DNA from 3 places in the Pseudomonas sp. KH_024_B2 genome. Region 2 is predicted to be linked to each of the others. Evidence: predicted binding sites of a transcription regulator. Region 2 holds the regulator's gene; each other region holds the start of a gene.

Region 1 (4,526 bases), 1.9 Mb from region 2:
CGTTTGCCGGGGCTGGCGTTTCGTCATATCCATGACTTATCTCAGCCGCCGGCAGGCAACAACTGCCATACTGGCCCGACCATTGAAAAGCAGCCAGCATGGCTGTACTTCAAAAAAGCACAATAACCCCCATGGGAAGGCTTTACGTGACGGAATTTGATATAGGCGAGTTTTTCATCCATGGCGAGTCCAGGGAAGTAGAAGGCGAGTTTCAGGCCGTGATCGTGATGCGCGCCAAACCGCCACTCACCACCGTGACTTATCATCAGGTTGAAAAGGACCGCTGGTTCAAGACTTCAGACGTTGCCGCAACGGCCGCCAAAGAGGCAGCCAGGTCGCTGAAAACTGCCGTCGATGAAGGTGCATTGAACGCTTGATGAGCTGCCCGATGTCGCCAATCGAACTCCTGGCGGCAGTTTCCCTCAGATACAGTGCATGGCAATGACCTCAACCCCGGGATGCCTGGGTTGCCAATCTGCAAGGAGATGATCATGGAATCGCCAACACATGACTTGAAGGGTTTATTCGATCAGCTCGGACTGGACTCCACCGAGAAGGCGATCGATGATTTCATTGCCCGCCATTCGCCGCTGGCCAACGATCAGAAAATGATCGACGCCGATTTCTGGACACCGCAGCAAGCGGCGTTCCTGAAAGAGGAGCTGCGCGAAGATGCCGATTGGGCACGCGTCGTCGACGATTTGAATCTGCGTTTGCATCAAAGGCACTAGCGCCGACGACTCACTACCAGGCAACCGGCTGCCTCAATGGTTCAACGCGGATTTTCGGGTTTATAGCCCAGCCGCAAGCCACCCCAATGCCGGCCCTTGAGCATGATCGGCACCGACAGGTCGTGCATCAACTCACCGGTGTCGCGGGTATAGGTCTGTAGCAAAACCGCCTGCTGATGGCTGCCACAGCGGATTCCGGTTCGGTCTGAAAATTTTCGTTTGGTGCGATTTTGCAGGGTATCGACTTGCGCATCACCGCTCAAAGGCTGACTGAATATCTTGTTGTGGGTCGGCACGTAACCCTGCTGGGTGCAGGCAATAGCGAACACCAGGCCTTCGTGACGAGGCAGCAGTGGCTCCTGAATCCCCGGCAATACCTGGTCGGCGTAGCTATCAAAGCGAGTCCGGAATTTGGCCGGTGTGGTATTGGGGATTGCCTGATAGTTGCGGTCGAACAGGTCGTCCAGACTGACCCGGCCCTGATCGATATCGGCTTCGAATCGCACCGCGATCTGGCTGGCGCCTTCCCGGGCAAGGTCATAGATCCGCTGGTGATAGTCGTCCAGCCCCACTGCCGCGAGGCGTTCGCTGATGGTCTCGGCCTGGCCTTCCATCTGTACCGCCGCTTGCGCCAGGCTGCGGGTCTGTTGATCGCTGGCCGCCAGGTTACTGCGCATCTGCTCGACAGCGTGAAACAGACTGTCGAGTTGTTCGCGATTGGTTTCTGTCCCTTTGGCGATGTCACCCACCTGGCTCTCGACCCCAGCCGCCAGCCGGGCGATGTTCTCCAGGGACTGGCCGGTGTGTTCCACCTGCTCGACCCCGGTATTGAGATCGCTGGACAACTGCCGAATCTGCTCCACCACCTGCGCCGTGCGCTGCTGAATATCAGCGACCATCACGCCGACCTCGTCGGTAGCGCTCGCGGTGCGCCCGGCCAGGCCTCGTACTTCGTCGGCAACCACGGCGAAACCTCGTCCGTGCTCGCCCGCGCGTGCAGCTTCAATCGCCGCGTTCAGTGCCAATAAATTGGTTTGGCTGGCAATCGACTGAATCACCAGAGTCACGCGCTGGATTTCTTCACTGCGCACACTCAAGGCTTCTATCAGCTGGCGACTGTCATTGGCGCGCTGGCTGAGCTGATGCATGCGGGTAATGGATTCAGCGAGCACCACGCGCCCTTCGGCACTGCTCTGACGGGCTTCACTGGCCGCGCTCAGGGCTTGTCGGCTGAGGTGTGAAGTGACTTTCTCGGTGTCGATCATCGCTTCGGCACTGCTGACGATCCGTGCAGCGGCATCCAGTTGCGACTGCAGCTTGCCGGCCAGTTGCTTGACCGAGAAGGCCACGCCGGCGGCGGACAGTGCGTTGTGACTGGTGGTATGGGACAGGTCGCGGGTCAACTCGGCGATGGCGCTGCCGGTGTCCGCAGGGGTTGTATCGATGCCGGGTCGCGAACGCAGCCGGGGAAGCCAGATAGTCAGCACCGCCAGTGGCAGGCAAAGGTAAAGCGGCCAGCCGCCGAATGCCATGCTACTGAGCACCAGCGTCAGGGCGATGCTTTGCACAGTGGGCGCCAACCAGCGCACCGTGGCGTTGGACACAGCCACAGGTTGCGGCACTGTGCCAGCCAGAGAGCCGTCTCTCGTCATGTTCGTCACCCCACGCTTGTTCTATTTGTTGTGTCTGCATTGAACGCCACTACCAGGCCATTATCTATGGTCCATTAGTAGTGGGGGTTGCAGCAGATCAATAGAAGTGCGGGGGATTGGATGGAACGCTGGAACCTGTGGCGAGGGAGCTTGCTCCCGCTCGACTGCGCAGCAGTCGTAAACCTGCAAATGCGGTATACCTGACGCAATGGAGTTGCAGATTTTAGGGCCGCTGCGCGCCCCAACGGGAGCAAGCTCCCTCGCCACACAAGCGCTCTTGCCACAAAGGGTGTATCAGGCCTGACGCTGGTGCTTGTCGATTTGCTCGTGACGCTCTTGAGCTTCGATGCAGTACTTGGTGGTCGGGCTGATCAGCAGGCGTTTCAGGCCGATGGCCTCGCCGCTGTCGTCGCACCAGCCGAAGGTGTCTTCAGCGATACGGCCCAGAGCCATTTCCAGCTGCGGCAGCATACGCTGGTCGCGATCGATGACATTGACCAGCCAGTGGCGCTCTTCTTCGACGGAAGCAGCGTCGGCAGGATCGGCTGGAGTGTCCAGGCTTTCAATGGCAACACGGCTCTGCTCGATACGCGCGTGGGTTTCGACCTTCATGGCTTGCAACAGCTCAGTGAAGAAAGCCAGTTGCTCGGCATTCATGTAGTCATCCGCCGGCATGGCCAGCAACTTTTCCTTTGTCATTGATTTCTCTATAAAAAATACGTGCATTAAGGCGAATAAGGGAGCGTTCCAGTCGACCGGCTTCAGATCGTCGGAAAGGCGCCATACATTCCAAGCGCCACCCGGCACTCAATTTACGAGGGGCGGCAGTCTAAGGCCGACTTGAGGGCTCAGCAACTGAAATGACAGCGAATTTGTCGACAAAGCCCTGAAAGTGCTCTATGGCAGGCTTTGTTGGCGGTAATCGGAGTGCGTTTATAACAAGAAATTCAATCGAGTAGCGCTATATAGAAGACAAACGGCTACGCCACGGTGGAAGATCATCGCGATGGAGGCTTCGAACACTTTTGGTGTGGGGCCAGACTAAAACGTCTTGCGGCACCAATCGATAGTTATTCTATGTAGCAGCTGCCGAGCTGCGCGAGGCTGCGCAGCAGTCCTAAAACCTGCGATAGCGGTTTAACAGAACAACCGCATGCATCGGATTACGACCGCTTCGCCCGAGCGCGGACCGGGCCGAACGCAGCCTGGCGGCAGCTGCTACGGACCGCGTAAAAGCTTAATTGACCGTCTTGCTAACCAGGGTGAGTGTGGGCCCGCAATGAACCCGGAACCCCGGTGCGCGCCAGCCCGCCCTTCTCGATCCAGGACTGGGTCCATTGATAGGCCCGTTGCATCAACTGATCGGTCTGGCTGAAGTCGAACACCGAAATCCCCAAAGGGCACAGTGGCGCGACCACATGGATGTCGGCCCGCGGCGAATACAGCTCAATGTCCCGCACCAGTTGCCCCATGCTCATCAGGTTCAGGGTATGCAGCGCCAGCGCCACCAGACCGGTCGGCGGGCATGGGCAGGCACAACCGAAGCCGGTCGGCACTACCACCACACGGGTCGCCCCAAGACCTACCGCGCTGGCGATCGGGGTATTGCTGGCCACGCCGCCATCCACCAGCCATTTGTCGCCGATCTGCACGCAAGGAAACACCAACGGGATGGCCGCGCTGGCCAGCAAGGCCTGTTCGGCGCTACCGCTCGACAGCAGCTCCTCGCCACCCGTGAGCAGGTTGGTGGTGACGATGTACAGCGGCAGTTCGGTGTCTTCGATCAACGTGACCGGCAGCGCACGGCGCACCAACTGCTCCAGCGCCGAAGACTGCAGCAAAAAACCTCGTCGACGCAGGATCGCCGCCACGGTATCGATCAGCGAAAACGGGAACACGTCCGCCTTGCGCAAGCCTCGCCAGAAGTCCGCCAGCTCAGCGACGCCCCGGGCATTGGGTTTGGCCGCGAAATACGCGCCATTGATGGCCCCGACTGAAGCGCCGATCACCAGATCGAAAGCAACGCCTGCCTCGACCAACGCCCGCAGCATACCGACCTGAACAGCCCCGAGACTGCCGCCTCCGGCCAGGACCAACGCAGTTTTAACCGCGGACATATCAGGCCCCCTGCTTCAACCCGACC
Region 2 (4,526 bases):
CTTCGGTGAACATGCCGTTCACCGCATCCAGCGCTTCCAGAACCACGTCCATCAATTCCGAGTCGACGCGACGCTCACCCTTGCGCAGGATGTCGAAGACGTTCTCGGCGATGTGACAGCACTCCACCAGCTCGTTGAGCTGGAGGAAGCCGGCGCCCCCTTTTACAGTGTGAAAACCGCGAAAAATTGCGTTGAGCAAGTCTGCATCATCTGGCCGGCTTTCAAGCTCGACCAGTTGCTCGGACAGTTGCTCAAGAATCTCGCCGGCCTCAACCAGGAAATCCTGAAGGATCTCTTCATCGGCGCCGAAGCTCATTAAGGGTGTGCTCCTAACAGGTCTAAAAACCTAAAATCCAAGGCTGGATAGCAAATCGTCCACATCGTCCTGACCGGACACAACGTCTGCTCTTTTATCGGCATGAATCTGCGGACCTTCACCCTGAGAGAGATGTTTTTGCGGATCTTTTTCTGCGAGGATCGATTCGTGGTCATGTTCAATGCCCGCAAACCGGTCGACCTGACTGGCCATCAGCACGAGTTTGAGCAGATTGCTTTCGACTTCCGTGACCAGTTGCGTCACGCGCTTGATCACCTGACCCGTGAGGTCCTGGTAATCCTGAGCCAGCAGGATGTCGTTGAGATTGCTCGACACGACGCGAGTCTGTTGCTCGCTACGGGTCAGAAAACCCTCTACCCGCCGGGCCAGCTCGCGGAACTCTTGCGCACCGACTTCGCGGCGCATGAACCGCCCCCAGTCCTCGCTCAAGGCCTGAGCCTCGTTGCTCAGACCGTTGACCAGCGGGGTACTGTTCTCGACCAGGTCCATGGTGCGGTTGGCCGCAGCCTCGGTCAGCCTGACCACATAGGACAGGCGCTCAGTGGCATCCGTGATCTGTGAAACTTCCTCGGCTTGCGGCATATTCGGGTCAATCTGAAAATTGACGATTGCACTATGCAGTTCGCGGGTGAGCTTGCCGACTTCCAGGTACAGGCCGCGATCACGAGTCTGGTTGAGCTCATGGATCAGTTGCACAGCATCGCCGAACCGGCCTTTTTCAAGGCTGTCGACCAGTTCGCGGGCATGTTTTTTCAGGGTCGATTCAAAATCGCCCTGTGAAGTTTCGTTATGCTCCATAGCTCCCCCGTGGCGGACTCATCAACCGATGCGTTCGAAGATCTTTTCAATCTTGTCTTTCAACGCCTGAGCCGTGAATGGTTTGACCACATAGCCGTTCACACCGGCCTGAGCGGCTTCGATGATTTGCTCGCGCTTGGCTTCGGCCGTGACCATCAGCACCGGCAGGTGCTTGAGCTTTTCATCGGCACGCACGTGGCGCAGTAGATCGATACCGGTCATGCCGGGCATGTTCCAGTCCGTTACCAGAAAGTCGATGCTCCCGCTGTTGAGGACCGGAATCGCGGTAGTACCGTCATCCGCCTCGACCGTGTTGGTGAACCCAAGGTCACGCAACAGGTTTTTTATGATCCGCCGCATCGTTGAGAAGTCATCAACGATGAGGATTTTCATATTCTTGTCCAATTCGACCTCCAAGCAGTCTTAAAACGCGCGCAGCACCTGAACGCGCCATTCAATCAATTAGGCGTAACACTCAACGGTTGTATGGATTACAACGGGCCGTGACCGGTGCAGCAAAATGCCGTACCAACCTCGTTCGCAGTGTCCCCACACTGCCTGTCAGCGCGCTCGCCACTCCCCCAAACGCCCCCGTAAACGGGCCGCGCACTGGCTGTGTAACTGGCTGACCCGCGATTCGCTGACCCCCAGGACCTCACCGATTTCCTTGAGGTTCAGCTCTTCGTCGTAGTACAGCGCCAACACCAGTCGCTCACGCTCCGGCAAATTGGCAATCGCGTCCGCCAACGCAGCCTGGAAACGTTCATCTTCCAGATCACGCGACGGCTCGAGATGAGCACTCGCGCCATCCTCGTGCAGCCCTTCATGCTCGCCGTCCTGCAACAGATCGTCGAAACTGAATAAGCGGCTACCCAGGGTGTCGTTCAAAATCCCGTAATAATCATCGAGACTCAATTGGAGTTCGGCCGCAACTTCATGATCTTTAGCGTCACGGCCGGTTTTAGCTTCAATTGAGCGGATTGCGTCACTGACCATCCGGGTATTGCGGTGGACCGAACGTGGAGCCCAGTCGCCTTTACGCACTTCATCGAGCATCGCGCCACGAATGCGGATACCCGCGTAAGTCTCGAAACTCGCGCCCTTGCTGGCGTCGTATTTGGTCGACACTTCCAGCAAGCCGATCATCCCGGCCTGGATCAGATCCTCGACCTGAACACTGGCCGGCAGGCGCGCCAGCAAGTGGTAGGCAATACGCTTGACCAGTGGCGCATAGCGCTCGATCAGTTCGTACTGGCTGTCACGCGCCGACGTCTTGTAAAGGTTGTAACCGCTGGCTGTCATAGAACAGGACCCGCTGTCTGATGCACCAGCCGTTCGACGAAAAATTCCAGATGCCCACGAGGATTGGCAGGTAGCGGCCAGGTATCGACCTTCTGGGCAATAGCCTTGAACGCCAGCGAGCACTTCGAGCGCGGGAACGCTTCATAGACCGCACGCTGTTTCTGCACAGCCTTGCGCACGCACTCGTCGTAGGGAACCGCACCGACGTATTGTAAGGCCACGTCCAGGAAGCGATCCGTGACCTTGGTCAACTTGGCGAACAGATTGCGGCCTTCCTGCGGGCTCTGCGCCATGTTGGCGAGCACCCGGAAGCGGTTCATGCCGTAATCGCGATTGAGCAATTTGATCAGCGCGTAGGCATCGGTGATCGAGGTCGGCTCGTCGCAGACCACCAGCAGGACTTCCTGGGCGGCGCGCACGAAACTGACGACCGACTCGCCAATCCCGGCGGCGGTGTCGATCACCAGCACGTCGAGGTTGTCGCCGATATCGCTGAAAGCCTGGATCAGCCCGGCATGTTGCGCCGGACTCAAATGCACCATGCTCTGCGTGCCGGACGCCGCGGGGACAATGCGAATTCCGCCGGGTCCCTGCAGCAGCACATCGCGCAGCTCACAGCGCCCCTCGACCACATCGGCCAAAGTGCGTTTGGGTGTCAGTCCCAACAGAACGTCGACGTTCGCCAGCCCCAGATCGGCATCCAGCAGCATGACGCGCCGGCCGAGCTCAGCTAGAGCCAGGGACAAGTTCACTGACACGTTAGTCTTCCCGACGCCACCTTTGCCGCCGGTCACCGCGATCACCTGTACGGGATGCATGCTACCCATGTTCGTTTTTTACCTTGTCTTACTTAGACGGAGGCCACATAACTGGCTGCGCGTTCACCATTGGAACAATGCATGGCAGACCATCGATGTAGATACACTGCAATCTATTCATTATTACCTCAGCCGACCCGCTTGGCCGGACTGTGGTAGAGATCAGCGAACATATCAGCCATGGCTTCTTCGCTGGGTTCTTCCTGCATCTGCACACTCACGGCGCGACTGACCAATTGATGGCGCCGCGGCAAATGCAGATCATCCGGAATCCGCGGCCCATCGGTCAGATAGGCAACGGGTAATTCGTGACTGATCGCCAGACTCAACACTTCGCCCAGACTCGCCGTTTCATCCAGTTTAGTCAGGATGCAGCCGGCCAGCCCACAACGTTTGTAACTGTGATAAGCAGCGGTTAGAACCTGTTTTTGGCTGGTTGTTGCCAACACCAGATAATTTTTTGATTTGATCCCGCGACCGGCCAGGCTTTCCAGCTGCATGCGCAACGCCGGGTCGCTGGCCTGAAGGCCGGCGGTATCGATCAACACCACACGCTTGCGCAGCAGCGGATCGAGCGCCTGCCCCAGGGACTGGCCCGGGTCGAGGTGGGTCACGGAGACATTGAGGATGCGCCCCAGGGTCTTGAGTTGTTCCTGAGCGCCAATCCGGTAGCTGTCCATGCTCACCAGCGCGATGTTCTGCGCGCCGTACTTGAGCACATAACGCGCCGCCAGTTTGGCCAGCGTAGTGGTCTTGCCCATGCCGGCCGGGCCGACCATGGCGATCACCCCACCCTCTTCCAGCGGCTCGATCTCGGGTGTGGCGATCATCCGCGCCAGGTGCGCCAACAGCATGCGCCAGGCCTGGCGAGGCTCTTCAATTTCAGCGGTCAGCGCCAGCAGATCGCGCGACAGTGGACCGGACAGACCGATGCGTTGCAGGCGACGCCAGAGGTTGGCCTGCTGTGGTTTGCTGCCTTGCAACTGATTCCAGGCGAGCGAACCCAACTGCACTTCCAGCAGTTCACGCAGACCGTTGAGCTCGAAACGCATCGAGTCGAACACCCGCTGATCCACAGCCGGAGCGGCAGGTGCCGGTGCTGGACGGCGGGGTTCGGCAAACGTCGGCTCGATCAAGGGTTCGGCGGCGGTCAGCGGCAAACCGGCGAACAACTGGCGATTGGTGGTTGAATCGCCGTCACCGCGCAGGCTCAGCTCAGCCTGGGCCGTGACAATCCGCGACTGGGTTTTGCGTAATTCGTCTTCGAGCTC
Region 3 (4,526 bases), 860 kb from region 2:
CAATGAACCTGAGCAGCCCCCTGACCGAAAGCATCGCAAAGATGAATGCGGTGACGAAGCCAAGGGCAAACACCGGAAAGTCACTTGGCTGGAACAGGTCGCGGTATTTATAGCCCGAGTACACTGCCGCTCCGACCATGGTCGGCATCGCCAGAAAGAACGAAAACTCCGTGGCGGTTTTGCGCGACAAGCCGAACAGCAAGCCGCCGATAATGGTCGAGCCGGAACGCGAAGTACCGGGAATCATCGCCAGGCATTGGGCAAAGCCGACTTTCAGCGCATCTTTCCAGGTCATTTCGTCAACGCTGTGAGCATGCACTTCATGTTGGCGACGCTCGGCCCAGAGCATGACGATCCCGCCTGTCACCAGCGCTGTCGCCACGGTAATCGGGTTAAAGAGGTAGTGGTGAATCAGGTCGGCGAAAATCACGCCCAACACCACCGCCGGCAAAAAGGCGATCAGCAGATTGATGGTGAATCGTTGAGCGCTGGGTTTTGTGGGTAACCCGACGACAACGTCGAAGATCTTGCGGCGAAACTCCCAGACCACCGCCAGAATCGCCCCCAGCTGGATGATGATGTTGAAGGCCATGGCCCTTTCACCGTCAAAATTGAGCAAGTCGGCGACAATAATCTGGTGCCCGGTACTGGAAATGGGCAGAAATTCCGTCAGTCCCTCTACAATCCCTAAAATCAATGCCTGAGCGGCAGTCCAAAGATCCATCAATCCCCCAAATGAAGCGATGCCTCCAGGCATGCCTCGTTAATATTTTCCATAGCGTTTGCTTCGCTAGCGCAGCTAAATTTCTGCGCGCATCAGATCAACAGGAACCGTAAAAATTCGGTAAAAAACCATACCAGACTCAGGTTTTTCCGCGCGCGGCCGAAATCCTATCAGACATACCCGATTAACGCTGTCGCGTTAGCAGACTTGGGTAGGGCTGGCGGCATTTATTACAAGAATAAGAATCGGGAGTAACGGGTTATGAATAGCTTGCGCAGTGTGTCGATCAGTCGTCGGTTGTGGCTCATCCTGATAGTGGCGGTGTTGATGCTATTGACCTTGGGCGTGGTGATGCTCAAGCAGATTCATGATGACCTTTACCAGGCCAAGGCGCAGAAGACCCAGCACGTAGTGCAAACCGCCAATGGGGTACTGGCTTATTACCATGGCCTGGAAACCGCTGGCACCTTGAGCCGTGATGCTGCGCAGAAACAGGCGCTGAGCGTTGTTCGCGGTTTGCGTTATCAGCAGAACGACTACTTCTGGATCAACGATCTCAAGCCGGTGATGCTCATGCACCCGACTAATCCAAAACTCGAAGGCCAGGATCTGTCCGGGATCAAGGATCCTGACGGCTATGCGCTGTTCAACGAGATGGTGAGCATCGCCAAGGCCAAAGGCGCCGGCATGGTCAACTACCGCTGGCCAAAACCAGGCGCCAGCGCTGCGGTTCAGAAAACCTCCTATGTACAGCTGTTCGAACCTTGGGGCTGGATTCTTGGTTCCGGTGTCTACATCGATGACATGCAGGCCGAGTTCTATGGCCAGGTAGGGGAAGCCTCGTTCATCGGGCTCGCCATTGCGCTGATCATGGCGCTGCTGGTGACCTTGATCGCCCGCAGCATTGTGCGCCCCCTGCAGGAAGCGGTGCAGGCCATGGCCAATATCGCCAGCGGAGAAAGCGATTTGACCCGCAGCCTCGATACCCACGGGCAGGATGAAGTCGCTCAATTGGCCCGGCACTTCAACGGTTTCACGGCCAAGCTGCGTCAGGTCATCAGCCAGTTGCAAATATCCGCCAGCGCCCTCGGTCAGTCCTCCGTGGATCTGGGCAGCAACGCCGCACAGGCTCAGGAACGCAGCCAACAGCAATCCCGGCAAATGGAACGGGTGGCCACGGCAATCAACGAGGTGACTTACGGCGTGCAGGACGTGGCGAAAAACGCCGAGCATGCGGCCAGCGAAATGCGTGACGCCGAGGTACAGGCTCAGCAAGGCCAGGTGAATATCGATGGCAGTTTGCAGCAGATCGACCAGCTCTCGACCACCATCGATCAGGCCGTCGAGGTTATCCGCACGCTGGCGGCAGAAAGCACGCAGATCGGCAGCGTACTCGAGGTGATCCGCTCCATCGCCGAGCAAACCAACCTGCTGGCGCTCAACGCCGCGATCGAAGCAGCGCGAGCCGGTGAGCAAGGCCGTGGTTTTGCGGTGGTCGCCGATGAAGTCCGGCTGCTGGCCCAGCGTACGCAAAAATCCACGGCCGAGATTCAGTCGATGATCGAGCGCCTGCAGAATCACTCCGAGGCTGCAGTCAAAGTCATCAGCGACAGTAGTCGGGCATCGCAACTGACCATCGAACAGACAGGTCTGGCCAGTGCCAGCCTGAACGCCATCGGCCAGGCTTTGCGCAATCTCAACGGCCTGAATGCCTCGATTGCCAGCGCGACATTGCAACAGGCGCAGGTGGTCGAGGACATCAACCAGAACGTCACCCAGGCTGCCGGCCTGTCCCATGGCACCGCCTTGGCCGCCGAGCAGTCCAGTGTCGCCAGCCTGCACCTCAAAGAGCTCAGTGAGCAGTTGAACGGGTTGTTGCGCCAGTTTCGCGTGTGATGTTTTTGTGGCGAAGGGTGCTTGCCCGGTCAGTTAACGAAAATCTATTGTCGGACGGTCAACTGTGGCGAGGGAGCTTGCTCCCGCTCGGCTGCGCAGCAGTCGTAAAGCCTGTACATGCGGTCTGTCTGGCAGAGCCGGCTTGCAGGTTTTAGGGCCGCTGCGCGCCCCAGCGGGAGCAAGCTCCCTCGCCACAAATGCCACCCAACTGAAAATTTGCGCTAACTCCCGCAGGCTAACGCGCCGGCGCACTCTCTGGTTACAATCCACCCTCTTCAACTCCTCCAAGGAATCCGCATGTCCGGGCTTGAACTGTTTGCCGCCGCGCTGGGTGTTATCGCCGTCTGGCTGACAGTCAAACAAAACCCCTGGTGCTGGCCGATCGGCCTGGTCATGGTGCTGCTCTACAGCTGGATCTTCTTTGAGGTGAAGCTGTATTCGGACATGCTTTTGCAGGTGATCTATGCCGCGCTGCAGCTCTATGGCTGGTGGCAATGGACTCGTGCGGGCGAGGCTCATCATGGACGGCAAATCAGTCAGCTGGACACTCAACCCATGCTGCTCGGTCTTGCTGTTGGTGCAGTCGGCAGCCTGCTGCTGGGGGCCGCCATGGCCCACTGGACGGATGCGGCTCAGCCTTGGCTGGACGCCGCGCTGACAGGATTCAGTCTGGTCGCGCAGCTGTGGATGGCGCAGAAACGCATACAGTGCTGGCCGCTGTGGATCGCGCTCGATGTGATTTTCGTCGGTCTGTTTGTCTATAAAGGTATGTACCTGACCGCCGCGCTCTACGGCATATTTATGCTGCTGGCGGTGCAAGGCTGGCGGGAATGGCGCGCCGATCCGGCGTTGCGCACATGAAAGTACTGGTCTTGAGCGGCCCGGAGTCCAGCGGCAAGAGTTGGCTGGCGGCCGAGCTGCAAGCCTGCTTCGGCGGGGTGCTGGTGGGTGAGTATGTGCGTTATTTCATTGAGCAGAATCTGCGCGACACCTGCCTGGCCGATATCCCGGACATCGCCAACGGACAGCTGGCCCGGGAAGACGAGGCCCGGGCACAATTACCGGCCTTGCTGATTCTCGATACCCATCTGCTGAGCAATATGCTCTGGAGCCGGACCCTGTTTGGTGACTGTCCAGACTGGGTCGAACAGGCATTGTTATCCCGGCATTACGATCTGCACCTGTTGCTGTCACCCGAAGGCGTCGACTGGACCGATGACGGTCAGCGCTGCCAGCCCGAGCTGACTGAACGCCAGTGCTTTTTCGACGCCAGTCTGGTCTGGTTGCAGCAGCATCAACAACCCTTTCAGGTGATCAGGGGTGACTGGGAGGAACGCCGCAAGCAGGCGTTCAATGCCGTCGAAAAACTGCTCGCTCGCTGATCCTGCTCAAATAGAGACATAAAACCTCCATTTGCTTGAGGATGTGTCCATTCCTGAAACACTCGTTGCTCACAAAAACACCCTCCCCACGCGGGTTCACTACATTGTCATTACGATTGTTAATCGTTTGATACACCTCTTCGTCAATGCCTGATTCATAGTTCCACGCTGTGTACAGGTAGTTACTGAAAGTTTATCTGTCTCACAGCTGGAACACCTGAACCTGAAAAAGTTTCAGCGTTTAAACACAACCCGCTGATTAACAAGTAAAAACCGAAAGCGGCACAACTTCTGCTCTTTCCTTCATATCGCTGAATAGGGCCAGCGCATAGAGAAGGATTTTCGCCGTGGGAACTATCAATACGGGTTTTGCTCGCTTCCTGCTCATCGGTTGTACCATCAGCTCGATACTCAGCTTCCCGGCCCAGGCCACTGATGACGGCACAATCGTCCTGCGACGCGATGTGCAGCCACAAGCCGTCGGCAGACCTCCACTGCAAAAAGACCCCTATCCGACCACCGTC

The links. Region 2 encodes FliA, which starts transcription of late flagellar genes. Its sites were predicted from a motif close to CTAAAGTTTNNNNNNNNNNNGCCGNTAA; they were not measured.
Region 1: a site for FliA is predicted at 2,607-2,634, ahead of AC3I0A_RS10285 (methyl-accepting chemotaxis protein). Genes of this name have one in related genera too.
Region 3: a site for FliA is predicted at 863-890, ahead of AC3I0A_RS15180 (methyl-accepting chemotaxis protein). Genes of this name have one in related genera too.

What each region holds. Positions count from the first base shown of each region.
Region 1 is NZ_CM174502.1:2,190,910-2,195,435, reverse strand. It holds gene AC3I0A_RS10295 (hypothetical protein) at 147-377, shown strand; gene AC3I0A_RS10290 (DUF2789 domain-containing protein) at 492-731, shown strand; gene AC3I0A_RS10285 (methyl-accepting chemotaxis protein) at 773-2,383, opposite strand; gene AC3I0A_RS10280 (TraR/DksA family transcriptional regulator) at 2,678-3,082, opposite strand; gene AC3I0A_RS10275 (patatin-like phospholipase family protein) at 3,637-4,500, opposite strand.
Region 2 is NZ_CM174502.1:4,106,515-4,111,040, forward strand. It holds gene AC3I0A_RS19070 (chemotaxis protein CheA) at 1-316, opposite strand, end outside; gene AC3I0A_RS19075 (protein phosphatase CheZ) at 347-1,135, opposite strand; gene AC3I0A_RS19080 (chemotaxis response regulator CheY) at 1,157-1,528, opposite strand; gene fliA (RNA polymerase sigma factor FliA) at 1,697-2,437, opposite strand; gene fleN (flagellar synthesis regulator FleN) at 2,434-3,264, opposite strand; gene flhF (flagellar biosynthesis GTPase FlhF) at 3,384-4,526, opposite strand, start outside.
Region 3 is NZ_CM174502.1:3,250,332-3,254,857, forward strand. It holds gene AC3I0A_RS15175 (undecaprenyl-diphosphate phosphatase) at 1-724, opposite strand, end outside; gene AC3I0A_RS15180 (methyl-accepting chemotaxis protein) at 986-2,620, shown strand; gene pnuC (nicotinamide riboside transporter PnuC) at 2,918-3,481, shown strand; gene AC3I0A_RS15190 (AAA family ATPase) at 3,478-4,002, shown strand; gene fapA (fibril amyloid chaperone protein FapA) at 4,350-4,526, shown strand, end outside.